2 regions of the Pseudactinotalea sp. Z1748 genome follow, and region 2 is predicted to be linked to the other one. Evidence: predicted binding sites of a transcription regulator. Region 2 holds the regulator's gene; the other holds the start of a gene.
What was found. The regulator LexA, encoded in region 2, represses DNA repair genes until DNA is damaged. The targets are predictions, from matches to a motif close to TCGAACANNTGTTCGA.

Region 1: a site for LexA is predicted at 2,723-2,738, ahead of ACO0LU_RS02100 (DUF222 domain-containing protein). Genes of this name have one in related genera too.

The regions. Positions count from the first base shown of each region.
Region 1 covers NZ_JBMPQB010000001.1:436,212-444,073, forward strand. The annotation lists gene ACO0LU_RS02095 (DUF3027 domain-containing protein) at 1-1,022, shown strand, start outside; gene ACO0LU_RS02100 (DUF222 domain-containing protein) at 1,179-2,708, opposite strand; gene ACO0LU_RS02105 (PucR family transcriptional regulator) at 3,031-4,779, opposite strand; gene ACO0LU_RS02110 (CoA-acylating methylmalonate-semialdehyde dehydrogenase) at 4,860-6,392, shown strand; gene ACO0LU_RS02115 (aspartate aminotransferase family protein) at 6,406-7,788, shown strand.
Region 2 covers NZ_JBMPQB010000004.1:159,369-167,230, reverse strand. The annotation lists gene ACO0LU_RS10805 (HelD family protein) at 1-450, shown strand, start outside; gene serA (phosphoglycerate dehydrogenase) at 494-1,705, shown strand; gene ACO0LU_RS10795 (DUF5302 domain-containing protein) at 1,738-1,935, opposite strand; gene nrdR (transcriptional regulator NrdR) at 2,051-2,521, opposite strand; gene ACO0LU_RS10785 (LysM peptidoglycan-binding domain-containing protein) at 2,624-3,127, opposite strand; gene lexA (transcriptional repressor LexA) at 3,501-4,238, shown strand; gene ACO0LU_RS10775 (metallophosphoesterase family protein) at 4,216-5,892, opposite strand; gene ACO0LU_RS10770 (ATP-dependent DNA helicase) at 5,889-7,862, opposite strand, start outside.

The DNA.
Region 1 (7,862 bases), on a different contig from region 2:
GTACGCCCGCGGTGGCCGAGGTGGGGTTGCTGCCAGGGGAGGGGTCCCTGGTGGCCCCGGAGTGGGTGCCGTGGGCCGACCGGCTGGCGCCGGGGGACCTGAGCGCGACCGACCGATTGCCCTACGACCCCGACGATGAGCGTCTGGAGCGGGGGTATGTGGCCACCGGGGATCCCGAGGCCGACCGGGTCGCGATCCGCGAGTTGGGTCTGGGCCGGGACCGGGTGATGAACCGCAAGGCCCTGGATGCCGCCGCCACCCGCTGGTACAACGGCCCCGCCGGCCCGGACACCAGCGGGTCCCGGAAAGCCGGGGCGGACTGCGCCTCCTGCGGGTTCCTGGTTCCGCTGGCCGGGTCGCTGGGCACCCTGTTCGGGGTGTGCGCGAATGAGTGGTCCCCCGATGACGGCAAGGTGGTCTCCCTGGACCACGGTTGCGGAGCGCACTCGGAGACCGACGTGCGCCGCCAGGGTGGGGAGTGGACCCAGTCCGATCCGCACCTGAACGACCTGGAACTGGAAGTGGTCGTATCCCTCGAGCGCGAGGCCGATGAGCCGGAGGGGTCTGATGGCCAGGCCGATAGTCCCGCTGACTCCGCGGAGAGCGCTGACAGCGCGCCGGACGCAGCGCAGAAGCCGGCCGACGACGGCGCTGCCGGTGCTGAGCCCGTCGAGCCGGCCGAGCCGGTCGAGGCCAAGACCGGCGACGACGGCTCTGCCGGTGCTGAGCCCGTCGAGCCGGCCGAGCCGGTCGAGGCCAAGACCGGCGACGAAGGTGCCGGGAGTGCCGGGAGTGCCGGGCCGGCCGAGGCCAAGACCGACGACGAAGGTGCCGGGAGTGCCGGGAGTGCCGGGCCGGCCGAGGCCAAGACCGACGACGACGGCGCTGCTGGTGCTGAGCCCGTCGAGCCGGCCGAGCCGGTCGAGGCGGTCGAGGTCAAGGCCGACGACGAAGGTGTTGCTGCGGACAGCAGTGGCGACACCGATGCAGATGGCGCGCAGAGCCGCGAGGACGAAGCCTGACGTCGACCGGCTTGCGGGAACGCTCCCGTAGGCCGGACGCCGCTGGCTCTAAGCAGGCATGACGCGGCAACCGGTAGTGCGTGCGTGCGCGTACGTGCCCGTGCGTGGGTGTAGGCGCGTGGGCGCGACCCACTGCCGCTACTGCCCCCGCTGCCGCTATTGGCGCATGGTGAAACTGTATGCCCCGGTGGATGTTCGGCGCTGATGGTACTGATGGTCGTGCGCCATTCGGTGGTGGCGGTGGCATAGGGGTACCGCGTTGTCGAGGTCGGTGGGTCCGCCGTCTTCCCAGGGAGTCCCGTGGTGCAACTCGCACCAGGAGTAGGGCCGGGCGCATCCATCGGCCGCGCAGGTGGTGTGTCGAACCGTCAGGGCGGCGCGTTGGGCTTCGGTGAAGAGTCGTTTGCTGCGCCCCAGGTCGAGTGGGATCGACTTTCCGTTCAGGACTGTTGGGATGAGGCCGGAGTTGCAGGCGAGCTGGCGGGCCTGGGCGGCGGAGATCTTTTCTCCGGTGTCCAACCCGGCTGCTGCGAGTCGTCCGCGGAGTACGTCCTCATCGAGGGTGACCACGATCGTGGCTGCGGTTTTGGGGCTGAGGTGGTCGGTGGGTAGGTGTTCGATGAGTTCGGCCAGGGCCAGGCCGTGCGTGTTGGCCCAGTCGGTGCGCCGCCCTTGGGCTACTCGGGCGGGGTTGGGCAGCCCGGACAGGTCCTCTATCGAACTGTCGGTCGCACCCGTGCCGCGGCGTGCCTCTGCACCCAGTCCTGTGCCCGGTCCGGGGACCGGCTGCGAGGCCGGACCCGCGCGGGTGCCTGCTGCGGTGGGACCGGGGCCTTTGCTGGTGGCGTCATCGGCACCAAAGAGCGCGTCCTCATCCGCACCGGTGTTGTCGAAGGCCTGACGGCCCGCGCCGGCGTTACCGAAGGCCCCGCCACCTCTGCCTGCGTTGCCGGTGCTGTCGTCGCTGCTGTTGCCTGCGGGACCGTTGGTGCGGCGGGGTGCGGTCATGGTGTGGATGATTTTGCGCAGCAGGTGGCCGTGGAAGACCGGGAGGGTGAAGTGTCCGGTGACGGTGCCGTCGTGGTTGTCCCGCAGGGTCAGGCGCGTCTGTGCCCGGGCGCGGGCTTCTTCATCGGCGATTTGGCCCTCTTCGTGAGCGTCGACGGTTTCGCGGTCCCTCTTCAGCGCCTCCAGTTGCCGCCGGGCGCGTTGGCGCAGCGCTGAGGGGGGTATCTGCTTGGCCTTGTCGACCAGGTCCGCTTCGACCCGGTTCCGCTCCGCGGCGGTGAGGCCTTCGGGGAGTTTCTCTTCGGCGCCCACGATGATCTCGGCATGCTCGGCAGAGATATCGCCTCCATCCAGGGCCCGCTGGGTGGGGAGACGATCGGTGAGCCGGGTGGCGAGTTTGGTCTCTCGGCTGGTCTCGCGTCCGTCGTCGTTGGTGTGCTTGGCCGCCCACGAGGCGGTATCGGCATGACCGGATCTCTGGGCGGTCCTGGCCTGATCGGCGGCGGCGAGGACTTTGAGCTTGTAGGCCCGCACCCGCGACTCGATCCGCTTCAGATCCACCAGCAACTGTCCTTGCCCTGCAGCGTTCAACCCACGTGGGTCCAACCCCACCAACCCATCCAGCGCGGCATAGACCTCCTGGGTGGGGGAGATGTGCGGTAGCGGGTGGACTGCCATAAACCCACACTACCTAGAACAGACGTTCGAGTCAATGGTTCGAACCAAACTCTTTCACATTGCACACGTTCGATCCGATGCATGGTCAGATTCGATGAAGCCATGCTCGTTCGTTGTGTTCCGGACCGGTCGAAGCCAGGCCCGACGACGACGGCGGTGCTGCGCGCAGCAATGGTTGCGCCGACGCGGTCGTGCGAAGGACAGCGGTTCGCCCGCCCGATCGGTCGCGTGATCGAGGGCCTTCGCATCAGCCGGTCCGGGGTCAGCGGGCCGGCTAGGGACGCCCCGAAGAGTTGTGGACATGCAGTGGGCGCTCGGCCGTTCAGGTCGCCGACCGCACCTCCTTGGCCAGCAGCGCCACATGCAGGGCGGTGCGGGTCTCGGCATCGGCCAGGTCCACCCCGAGGATGCGCTCGATCCTGCGCAGCCGGGCGTACAGGGCCTGACGGCTCAGGTGCAGGACGCGGGCCAGGGGAGCGATGGCCCCGCCGGCTTCCAGGTAGCGGTGCAGCACGGTGACCAGGCCGGTGCCGTGCTGGTCGTCGTGGATGAGCAGTGGGGCGAGTTGGCGCTCGGCGAAGGCGGTGAGGCGTTCGTCGCCACCGAGGGACATCAGCAGCCCGCGGATTCCGATATCGGTGATGCGGTGATAGGTCTTGCGGTGCTCGGCCGGGATCAGCGCGGCGGCGCGGGCGATGTAGCCGGCTTCGGTCAGGTCCGCCCCGGCCTGGGAGATGCTGTGCCGCTCCGGCGTGACGCCTATCACCGCGCCCTGCCGGACGCCGCCCGGGCTGGCCGCGGTACGCCCCAGCGCTGCCGCGAACGTCTCCAGCGCCGCCTCCGGGGTCGCCCTTCCCGGTAGCGCTACCAACACCCCGACGAGGTCTTCGTCCAGGGGGCTGACCAAGGCGGATAACTGCGCCTGGGCGGTAGCGCGCGAGACCGCCTCGGCCAGGGCCTGCTCCGACCGCGGGCCGGCGAGCGGGTCGGTGCGGTGGTCGCTCAGTGGGACGCCGCCGTGATCGCTGAGCGCGTCCGCACCCGGTGAGTCCGCGCCGGCGCGACTGCCTGAGGCCGCTCCTGCCCCGGCCGCCCCCGCCCCGGCACCAGCACCGCCGTCGTCGTCCCGTCCCCGCGCCACGCACAGCGCCAGGTAACGCTGCGCCCGCACCAGGCCGAACGCCTCGGCGGCCGCACGCACGTCCTCATCGGGCGCGCGGGCACCGGTGTCGGCGAACCCGGCCAGGAAGCGCGCCAACGCCCGGGAGCGCAGCGAGGCCGCATCGCGTTCCATCAACCGCGCCACCGCCAACGCCTGCGCGGCCCGCTCCACCAGCATCCGCGCCGCCGACGGGGGCACCACCGGCGTGCCCACCAGCACCAGCCGCCCCCAGTCGCCCTGGGTGCCACCCACCCCGGTCATCAACCAGCCGTGCTCGGGCACCTCGTGGGTGCCCGGCACCTGGTCCACCAGCCGGGAGCGGGCCGACCAGTCGGTCAGCACCTGCGCGTCGGCCCGGGTGTAGGCGATCACCTCATGGGCCAGGTTCTCCAGCACCACCGCAGTGCCGGCCATCTGCGCGGTGCGCTCGATGATCTCCTGGGCATCGGCACCGGCGACGGCCACCTGGGTGAAGACCTCGTGCACCTGCCGGGTGAAGGTGAGCAGTTCGTGCTGATCGTCCACGATCCGGGCATGCACCGCCTCGGTGATGGTGACGAACTTGACCGTGCGGTGCAGCGCCACCACCGGCAGCGCCGCCGCACCGGCCTCATCGACCATCACCTGAGGTACCGAGGCGAAGCGCCGTCCCAGTTCCACCACCAGCGCGGCCGCCCCGGCCGTGACCAGCCCGCGGATGTACTCGCGCTGGCGCGCCGGGTCATCGGGCAGGGCCACCAGGGTGGTGAGCAGCAACTCCCCGCCGGTGAGCAACGCCGCCGGGTCATCGCCTTCGAACACGTGCACCCACCGCACCGGCCGGTCCAACTGGTCCGCACCGGTGAGCAGCCGGGGGATCCCGGTCTGCACGGCGGGGGAGTCCAGCACCTGACGCACCGTGATCGACATTGACACAGTGTATGAAACTCGCCTACTGAACGAACAGTGTGTACCTACCGCCGGCGTGGGTTCTGGCGGAGACTGGCACCATGACCACCACTGACACCGCCACTGCCGCCTCCAGGACCGCCAACACACCCGTCTCCCACTGGGTGAACGGTCGGCCCTACGCCGGCAACACCGAGCGCAGCGCCGAGGTGTTCAACCCCGCCACCGGTCAGGTCTCCTCCCGCGTGTCCCTGGCCGCCGCAGAGGACGTCGACCAGGCCGTTGCCGCCGCCAGGGCCGCCTTCCCTGCCTGGCGCCACACCTCCCTGGCCAAGCGCACCGCCATCCTGTTTACCTTCCGGGAACTGTTGAACGCCCGCAAGCACGAACTGGCCGAGATCGTCACCGCCGAGCACGGCAAGGTGCTCTCCGATGCGTTGGGGGAGATCACCCGTGGCCAGGAGGTGGTGGAGTTCGCTTGCGGCATCGCCGATCTGGTCAAGGGCCAGATGACCGAGAACGCCTCCACCAACGTGGACGTGTACTCGGTCAACCAGCCCCTGGGCCCGGTGGCGATCATCTCCCCGTTCAACTTCCCCGCCATGGTGCCGATGTGGTTCTTCCCCCTCGCCCTGGCCACCGGCAACACCGTGGTGCTCAAGCCCAGCGAGAAGGACCCCAGCGCCTCGTTGTGGCTGGCCGAGCTGCTCGCCGAAGCGGGCCTGCCCGAGGGGGTCTTCAACGTGGTCCAGGGCGACAAGGTCGCCGTGGACTCCCTGCTCACCCACACCGACATCAAGGCCGTCTCCTTCGTCGGCTCCACCCCGATCGCCCGGCACGTCTACGAAACCGCCACCGCGGCAGGCAAGCGCGTGCAGGCCCTGGGCGGGGCGAAGAACCACATGCTGGTGCTGCCCGACGCCGACCTGGACCTGGCCGCGGACGCCGCGGTCAACGCCGGCTTCGGTTCCGCCGGGGAGCGCTGCATGGCCATCTCCGCCCTGGTCGCCGTCGGCCCGGTAGCCGATGAACTGGTCGCCAAGATCACCGAACGGATGAACAACCTCACCGTGGGCGATGGGCGGCGCAACTGCGACATGGGCCCCCTGGTCACCAAGGACCACCGCGACAAGGTCGCTTCCTACATCGACGCCGGCGAGCGTGACGGGGCGGTGGTGGTGGCCGATGGGCGCACCGTGAACCCCGACGGCGATGAGGCCGGCTTCTGGCTCGGCCCCACCTTGCTGGACCAGGTCACCCCGGGCATGAGCGTGTACACCGATGAGATCTTCGGCCCGGTGCTCTCGGTGCTGCGTGCCGACACCTACGAGGAGGGCCTGGAGTTGATCAACTCCAACCCCTACGGCAACGGCACCGCCATCTTCACCAACGACGGCGGCGCGGCGCGGCGGTTCCGCAACGAGGTGCAGGTCGGCATGGTCGGGGTGAACGTGCCGATCCCGGTGCCGGTGGCTTACTACTCCTTCGGCGGCTGGAAGGCCTCCCTCTTCGGTGACGCCCACGCCTACGGGCATCATGGGGTCAGTTTCTACACCCGCACCAAGGTGGTCACCGAACGCTGGCTGGACCCCAGCCACGGCGGGATCAACCTGGGCTTCCCCCAGAACGACTGAGACGAGGGCACCCATGACCACCACTGAGACCGCAACCAGCGCAGACACCAACGCTGAGGCCCAGCGCACCTATGACCTGGACCGGGCGCACGTGTTCCACTCCTGGTCCGCACAGGGCGCCCTGGACCCGATGGTGATCACCCGGGCGCAGGGCTCCTACGTGTGGGATGAGGCGGGGAAGAAGTACCTGGACTTCTCCTCCCAACTGGTCAACACCAACATCGGCCACCAGCACCCGGCCGTGGTGCAGGCGATCAAGGACCAGGCGGACAAGATCTGCACCATCTCCCCCGCCCACGCCAACGACGCCCGCTCCGAGGCCGCCCGCCTCATCGCCGAGCGCGCCCCGGAGGGGCTGGAGAAGGTGTTCTTCACCTCCGGCGGGGCCGAGGCGGTGGAGAACGCGGTGCGGATGGCCCGCCTGCACACCGGGCGGAACAAGGTGTTGTCCACCTACCGCAGCTACCACGGCGCCACGACGGCGGCGATCAACCTCACCGGTGACCCACGCCGCTGGGCGAACGAGTTCGGCAACGCCGGGTACGTGCACTTCTTCGGCCCGTTCCTGTACCGCTCCCCGTTCCACTCCGAAACGCAAGAGCAGGAGACCGAGCGAGCCCTGGCGCACCTGGAGCAGACCATCGCGTTCGAGGGCCCGGGCACCATCGCCGCGATCATCCTGGAGACCGTGCCCGGCACCGCCGGCATCATGCCCCCACCCCCGGGCTACCTGGCCGGGGTGCGCGAGTTGTGCGACCGGCACGGCATCGTCTACATCGCCGATGAGGTGATGAGCGGGTTCGGCCGCACGGGTGCGTGGTTCGCCTTCGAGCACTACGACGTGGTGCCGGATCTGATCACCTTCGCCAAGGGCGTCAACTCCGGTTACGTGCCCCTGGGCGGTGTGGTGATCAACAACGAGATCGCCGCCACCTTCGATGAGCGTGCCTACCCCGGCGGGCTGACCTACTCCGGCCACCCGCTCGCCTGCGCCGCGGCAGTCGGGGCGATCACCGCCATGACCGACGAGGGCGTGATCGACAACGCCGCCACCCTGGGTGAGCAGGTGATCGGGCCGCGCCTGGCGAAGATGGCCGAGAACCACCCGGTGATCGGTGAGGTGCGCGGCCTGGGGATGTTCTGGGCCCTGGACCTGGTGGTCGACCGCGACACCCGCGAGCCGCTGGCCCCCTACGGCGGCACCAGCGAGGCGATGGGTGAACTCATCGGCGCGGTGAAGAAGGCCGGCCTGCTGGTGTTCAGCAACTACCACCGCATCCACGTGGTGCCCCCGTGCACCGTGACCGAGGCGGAGTTGACGCAGGGCCTGGACATCCTCGATGAGGTGCTGCATGTCGCCGATGCGCACACCACCGCGGGTTCCAACAAGCGGTAAAGCGAACGACGACGACGCCCGGCGGTGGGTGCAGAACTCACCGCCGGGCGCCGTGCATCCTGGCGAGGTGCTCA
Region 2 (7,862 bases):
GCTGCTGTGACCGCCGCCGATCCCAAGCACCCGCCCGCACCCCTGCAATCGGCCCGCGAGGTCCCCGACGCACTGGTCCTGACCGCAGCGAACAGCCTCGGTGAGACCGTGGCAGCGGTGCTGGAGGACGAAGTGGCCGCCGTGGGCGAGGGCACCGTGGCCGTCATCACCGCGGCAGCCCGCCAGGATGAACTGAGCAGGGTGCTGGACATCCCGGCCGGCCCGGTGGACCTGACCGCTCAAGTGGTGCTGCTGGATCCGTCCGGGGCCAAGGGACTGGAGTTCGATCGAGTGATCGTGGCCGAGCCCGGGGCGATCCTGGCCGAGGGCGAGCCCGCGGATCTCTACGTGGCGATGACGCGGCCCACCCAGCGTCTGCACGTGGTGCACGCCGAGGAACTGCCGCCCGGTTTCGCAGCCGCAATGGACCAGCCGATGTCCGACAGATGAGACGCCTGGCTACCGGCGAGGAAGAAGAAGGACGATGAGCACTGTGGTCAAGGCACTGCTCCTGGAGAACATCCATCCCCTGGCACTCGATCTACTCGAGGGATCCGGCGCGGACGTCTCCACCGTGCCCGGTTCCCTGGACGAGGACGAACTGATCGAGGCCCTGGCAGGTGTGTCCGTCCTGGGCATTCGGTCCAAGACCAACGTCACCGAACGCGTCCTGTCGCGGAGTCCGGACCTACAGGCGATCGGTGCCTTCTGCATCGGCACCAACCAGATCGATCTGGATGCCGCCGTCCACCACGGGGTGGCCGCCTTCAACGCCCCGTTCTCCAACACCCGCTCGGTCGTGGAACTGGCCCTGGCCGAGATCATCGCGCTCACCAGGCGGTTGACCGAGAAGGACAAGTCACTGCACGCGGGCCTGTGGGACAAGTCCGCCAACGGTGCGCACGAGGTGCGTGGGCGCACCCTGGGCATCGTGGGGTACGGCAACATCGGCACCCAGCTCTCCGTCGTCGCCGAGGCCCTGGGGATGCGGGTGGTCTTCTACGACAGCGCCGAGAAACTCGCCCTCGGCAACGCCCGCCGCATGCCGGACCTGGATTCCCTGCTGGAGGTCTCCGATGTGGTCACCCTGCATGTCGACGGCCGGGCCGGTAACGCCGGGATGTTCGGGCCGGCGCAGTTCGCCAGGATGAAGCACGGTGCCATCTTCCTCAACCTCTCCCGCGGGTTCCTGGTGGACTATGCCCACCTGCGCGATGCGATCAGGGCCGGGGATCTGGCCGGCGCCGCGGTGGATGTCTTCCCCGACGAGCCCAAGCGCAACGGCGACCCGTTCGAATCCGAACTGCGTGGGCTGCCCAACGTGATCCTGACCCCGCACGTGGGCGGCTCCACCGAGGAGGCGCAGCAGGACATCGGGGTGTTCGTGGCCGGAAAACTCCGCGACTACATGCGCTCGGGCTCCACAGCCCTGAGCGTGAACCTGCCCAGGCTCACGTTGGACACGCCCGGGCCGGGTCGCCAGCGCATCGCCCACCTGCACCGGAACGTGCCCGGCGTGCTGGCCGCGGTGAACCAGGCGTTGTCCTCCGGTGGGGCGAACATCGATTCCCAGATGCTCGCCACCACCGGTGACGTGGGTTACTCGGTGACCGACATCAGCGGCACCCTGCCGCGGCAGGCAAGGGACCACCTTCGTGAGATCGAGGGCACCATCAGTGTCCGCGAACTCAACGGGTCGGTCTAGGCACCCTTCGGACCGGGCACCGAGCGAGGAACTCAGCCGGTCTTACGCGGCCGGAACGTCCGTTTGGGCTCGCCGACCACCTCCGGCCCGTGCACCGACCCGGTGTTCCGGACTCCATCTGCGGTGGGGTGCTCACCCGCGTTCTTGCGATCGAGCGCCTCGCGCATCTTCGCCTTGGCATCGGCCATCAGCCGATCGGGGCTTTCGGATCCGTTCTTCTTCGATGACATCAACAGTCCTCCCTGAACTCACCACGGACCGGGACCTCGTCCCGGGGTGGCTCATCCGCAACCTTGCCGGGTCCGGCGCGAACACGCCAGCGGATAAACCCCCGGCCATGCAACCTCAGGCGTACTGCTCCGAGGCAGGATTGCGGTCCAACTTCAACGCGGTGATCGCAGCCTCGAAGTCCTCGAGGGAGGTGAAGTTCTGGTAGACGCTGGCAAAGCGCAGGTACGCCACCTCGTCCAGCGCCCGCAGCGGCCCCAGCGTCGCCAAACCGACCTCGTGGGAGTCGATCTCGGCCACGCCGGTGGCGCGGATGGACTCCTCCACCTGCTGGGCCAGCAGCGCCAGGTCATCGGCGGAGACCGGGCGACCCTGACACGCCTTGCTCACCCCGGCCACGACCTTCTCCCGGCTGAACGGCTCCATCGCCCCCGATCGCTTGATCACCGTGAGGCTGGTGCTCTCCACCGTGGTGAAGCGGCGCGAGCACTCGGGACAGTGCCGCCGGCGGCGGATACTGCCGCCATCGTCGGCGGTGCGGGAGTCCACCACCCGCGAGTCGGGGTTACGGCAGTACGGGCAATGCATCGGCGCGTCCCTTCCCGGCTTGGTGACGGCGTGCTCGGTGCACACACAATGCCACATATGGCTACCGGTGTGGGACGTCGCCCTCCAGCGGGTTCCTCAGCCCTACGGGACGCTCAACTCCTGGCCGGCGTGCACGGTGGAGTGCTCCAGCCCGTTCATGCCGCGGATGGTCTCCACCACCTGGCGCAGGTCCTGCCCCGGATCGGCGATCTCACTCGCGATCACCCACAGGCTCTCGCCCGGCTGGACCACCACGGTGGAGACCTCGGCCGGCGTCTGCGCATCCGGGGCCAGCAGGGTGCCGAGCCCACCGCCCACGGCGATCGCCAGCGCGAAGCCAAGCGCGACCAGTACCCGCCGTCCGCGGGTGGTCAGCCGCAGGGGGGCGTGTTCGCGCGCCCTGGCCGGGCGAACCGGTGCAGCCGGGCGAACCGGTGCCGCCGGGCGAACCGGTGCTGCCACCAGGGGCGTCACGGGACGGGTCCGGCCGACCGAGCCCTCGGTCCGCTGGGGTACGAGGGCACTCAGCCCGTCGCGCTGCGGCGCAGCCTTCGGGGCCTCCGGGGCCGAAGCCGCTCCGGGTGCCGAGGAGACTGCGGGAACCACGCTGAGGTGACAGGTCGAGTTACGTGCAGGTCCGGCGTGCCCGCAGGGGCGCGTCCGCGACCGCCGCAGGGCTGCCCGCCGGGTCGAGGTGCTGGGGTGGATCGCCAGTGCACTCATCGGATTACTCCTCGGGCCACGTCCGGGACTGGCAACCGGCCGATCCTCGAACTGATGTTCTGCGAACACATGTATGGACAGTAACACAGCCGTTCGATAGAGTCGACACGCCAGTCGAACAGATGTTTCCTGTTCGGCGCCGTAACGCCTAGGCTTGGGAACGTCATGGGGAACACCCCACCACCGACCCCTGACATCGCGGTGACGGGACCATGGCAGAGCCGCTCGCAACCGCACCGAACCGCAGGAGGACACGATGGCCGAGGGACCCAAGGACGCCAGCCAGCAGCACCCGGACCAGACCGGCCACTCCCCCGGTCTGACCGCCCGGCAACAGCGGATCATGGACTCGATCCGCACCAATATCGAGACCAAGGGGTACCCGCCGACGATGCGCGAGATCGGCACCGCCGTGGGCCTGGCCAGCCCGTCATCGGTGAAGTACCAGCTCCAGGTCCTGGAGGAGAAGGGGTACCTGCGCCGGGACCCGATCTCCACCCGCGCGATCGAGATCCTGGATCCCCACGGCACGGCTCCGGCGCAAGAGAGCCCGGCACCGGCTTCGGCCCGCGGCCCGAAACAGTTCTTCAGCACCGACTCCGAGGAGCAGGTGGACGCCTCGCCCAGTTACGTCCCGGTGGTCGGGCGGATCGCAGCGGGCGGCCCGGTGCTGGCCGAGCAGTCGGTGGAGGACGTCTTTCCGCTGCCGCGCCAATTGGTCGGCGACGGCGACCTGTTCCTGCTCAAGGTCACCGGCGACTCGATGATCGACGCCGCGATCTGCGACGGCGACTTCGTCGTGGTGCGTCAGCAGCCGGTGGCCGAGAACGGTGAGATCGTCGCGGCGATGATCGACGGTGAGGCCACGGTCAAGACGCTCAAGCGCACCGAGGGCGAGGTCTGGCTGATGCCGGCCAACTCCGCCTACTCCCCGATCGAGGGATCCGACGCCCAGATCCTGGGCCGGGTGGTCAGCGTCCTGCGCTCGGTGTGACCCGCCCGTCCGGTCCGATCCGCAGGCACACCTCGTCGTCGTAGGTGCGTCGCTCGATCCGAAGCACCCGGTAGTGCGAGTCCAGGACCGGGAAGGCGTGGATCGGCTGCAGCGTCAACCGGGCTCCGGTCCCGGTGCGCTCGAGATTGATGTCCAGGTAGCCGTAGTGCTTGCCACCCTCACGCAGCACCGGGTTGCCGTCGCCGGCCACCTCCCAGCGCTCCGGAGCGTCCTGGTCGGCCGTCCAGGCCCGGTGCGGGTTGTACCGCAGGAGCTCCCCATCACCCCCTCGCAGTTCGCCACCCAGGCTGTCCCCGGCCACACCGACGTCGTAGTAGAGCACCCCGGGTGAGCCTTCGTCGCCGTCGGGCACTACCGAGCGCTCGAACAGTTCACTGTGCCCGCAGAGCACCGCGGCCACGCCGAATTCACTGAACATCCGATGGAACCTGCGCATCGGGGTCCCGCCCTGGCCGGTAGAGAACTCGTGATCCATCGGTAGGCCGTGCGCGCCGCTGGAGTAGGGCACGTGGTGGAACTGGACCAGGATGATCCGGCCCTGCGCCCGGGCGTCGGCCAGATTCTCCTCGGCCCAGCGCCACTGCGGCCTGCCGGGGGCGATGTCGTTCAGGTCCGTGCCACCGGCGGCGGTGTACTCCGCTGCGGTGAAGTGGTCCTGGGTATCGGCGCCCGGGCCTCGGTAGGCCCGTCCGGTGAGGGGCTGGGCGTACCGGGACCGATGGTCGTCGGGCTCGCCGTTCGAGGAGTCCAGCGTCAGGATCGTGAGTGGTCCGTGGTCGAGGCGGTAGTAGCCCCGGCCCCTCGCCCCGTCCGGGCCCGGGAAGTGGGCGTGGTACTTGGCCCGGGCCCGCACCACCGGGGAACGGTCCGACGGCGTGCCGTACCGGCCGTTGCGGGCGCCGAAGTTCTCCCAGTTTCCCAGCGCAGGCAGGAGCGGTGCCCGCGAGAGCAGGCCCGAGGGGGCGTTGATCGTGAAGAACTCATCCCAGGCGGGCTGGTAGCCCCCGCCGCCGACCAGGTCACCGGGATGCAGGATCAGGTCCGCCTCCTCCTGGGCGATCATGCTCACCACCGCCCGGTAGCCCTCCGTCTTGGTGAGCGGGTAGCGCAGGACGGGCCGGCCGGCGGTGTGCTCCGCCACGCCGAAGACCTCCCGCCACAAGCCGTGCGGGTCGGGGCGGGACTCCCCGCCGGGGCCGGCCGGCCAGGAGCGATGCGTCACCCGCCCGGCCGGTGCGGTCTCGGAGTCCGAGAGCGCCACCAGGTGAATCTGCTGCCAGGACCCGTCGGTGGGAGCGGTGCGGAAGGCGGCACGGTGCTGCTCGCCGTCCTGGGTGACCGTGTAGGCGTACCGCGTGTGTGGCCGCAATCCGGTCAGGACGACGACGTGGCGGACGTTCCCGTCCGGGTACAGCCAGGAGCCGGGCGCCAGACCCTCGATGAGTTCGGTGCGCTCGGCCTCGGTAGGGCTCAACACGTCGAGGGCCTCGGGCCGGGACGTGACCGGCCCGGGCGCGCCCGGTCCGGTCACAACGACTTCTCCGGGTTCATCGGTGTGGGAGAACCAGATGATCGTCATGCCGGTGCTGCTCGGTGCGTGCAGGTAGGGCCGGACGCGGAAACCGAACGTCATGCCGGTGCCTCCCCACCACCGGACAGCCTGCGCAGCGCGGCCCGGACCAGGTCACCGTCGGTGGTGGGCCACAGCGGCGGGAGCGACTTGGCCAGGAAACTGCCGTAGCGCGCCGTTCGCAGCCGGGGGTCGAGCACAGCCACCACGCCACGATCGGCCACCCCACGCACCAGCCGGCCCGCGCCCTGGGCCAACAGCAGAGCCGCGTGGCTGGCAGCCACCGCCATGAAGCCGTTGCCACCTCCGGCAGCCACCACCTCCTGGCGCGCCTGGCGGATCGGGTCATCGGGGCGCGGGAACGGGATCCGGTCGATGACCACCAGCTGGCAGGCCTCCCCCGGCACGTCGACGCCCTGCCACAGCGACAATGTGCCGAACAGGGAGGTGGCGGGTTCGGCGGAGAACCGGCGCACCAGGGCCGGAATCGAGTCCTCGCCCTGTAACAAGATCTCGGTGTCCAGCCGCTCCCGCAGCGCCTCGGCCGCAGCCTGCGCACCGCGCCGGGAGGAGAACAGCCCGAGGGTGCGCCCGCCGGCGGCCTCGATCAGTCCGGCGAGTTCGTCCAGGGCCTCCTGGGCCGTGCCGTCGCGGCCCGGCGGCGGCAGGTGCGAGGCCACGTAGAGGATGCCCTGCTTGCCATAGTCGAACGGGGAGGACACCTGCACGGCCCGGTGGGGCCCGAAGCCCATCCCGACGCTGCGCACGGCGTGGTCGAAGGTACCACCGAGGGCGAGGGTGGCCGAGGTGAGCACTGCGGCCCGCTCGGCGAAGAGTTCGGAGGCGATCGGGCCGGCCACGTCCAGCGGTGCGATCTTCAGCCGCGAACCCTCCCCCGGTGCGCGCCCGCGCTCGCACCAGAGCACGTCGATCCGCTCCGCCACACTGTCGGAGAGCAGGCGGTCGGCGATCTCGAACAGCACTAGCAGCGCCGACGTCGCCATGGCTCGGCCACCGGCTTCCTCGGCCTTGCCCTGGCCCTGGGTCTGCTCGGTGCGCACCGCCGTCATCGCCTCCCGGCACGCCTCGGCGATGGAGCGCACCGTGGGCACCAGTTCGGCCGGCAGGCCCTGGGGCAGGCGGCCCTCGGGCACCAGACCAAGGTTGGTGCGCAGATGGGTGGCGGCATCCTCCAGGGCGGACAGCGCGATCCCGGCGTGGCGGCGGGCCAGCCGGGCGGTGCGTTCCACGGACGCGGCGGACAACTCCACCGTGGCCTGGGCGGTGACCCGGTCGGCGAGTTCATGCGCCTCGTCCACGATGAGCACCTGGTGTTCGGGCAGCACCTTCGGGGAACCCGAGGCGGCGATCCCCAGCATCGCGTGGTTGGTCACCACCAGGTCCGCCTCACGGGCGGCGCGGCGGGCGTGTTCGGGGAAGCAGTCGGTCAGCAGCGGGCAGCGTTGCCCCAGGCACTCCAGGGAGGTGAGAGAGACCTGCCGCCAGGCCCGGTCGCTGACCCCGGGCACCAGATCGTCGCGGTCCCCGGTGCTGGTCTCCTCGGCCCACCTGCGCAACAACAGCACCTGTCCGCCCAAGGAGTCGTCCTGTCCCTCGGGGTGCTCCTCCGCGGCCGAGGGGGCCGCGGCTGCGGCATCGAAGAGGGTGCCCTCATCGTCGGACGGGTAGCCGCCGGCCACCTTGTGCAGGCACAGGTAGTTGTGCCAGCCCTTCAGCAGCGCCACCTGGGGCTCCCTGGGCAGGTGCCGCCGTAGGGACTCCGCGGCAAGCGGCAGGTCGTGCCCGAGCACCTGGCGCTGCAGGGCCAGGGTGGCGGTGGAGATGATGGTCCGTTCGTCATTGCTGACCGCGTGCAGCAGGGCCGGGATCAGGTACGCCAACGACTTGCCGGTGCCGGTGCCGGCCTGGACGAGGAGGTGCTCGGCGCCAGCCAGCGCGGCGGCCACCTCGGTGGCCATCTGGTGCTGGCCCTCCCGGCGGGCGCCGCCCATCGCGGCGATGACCTCATCGAG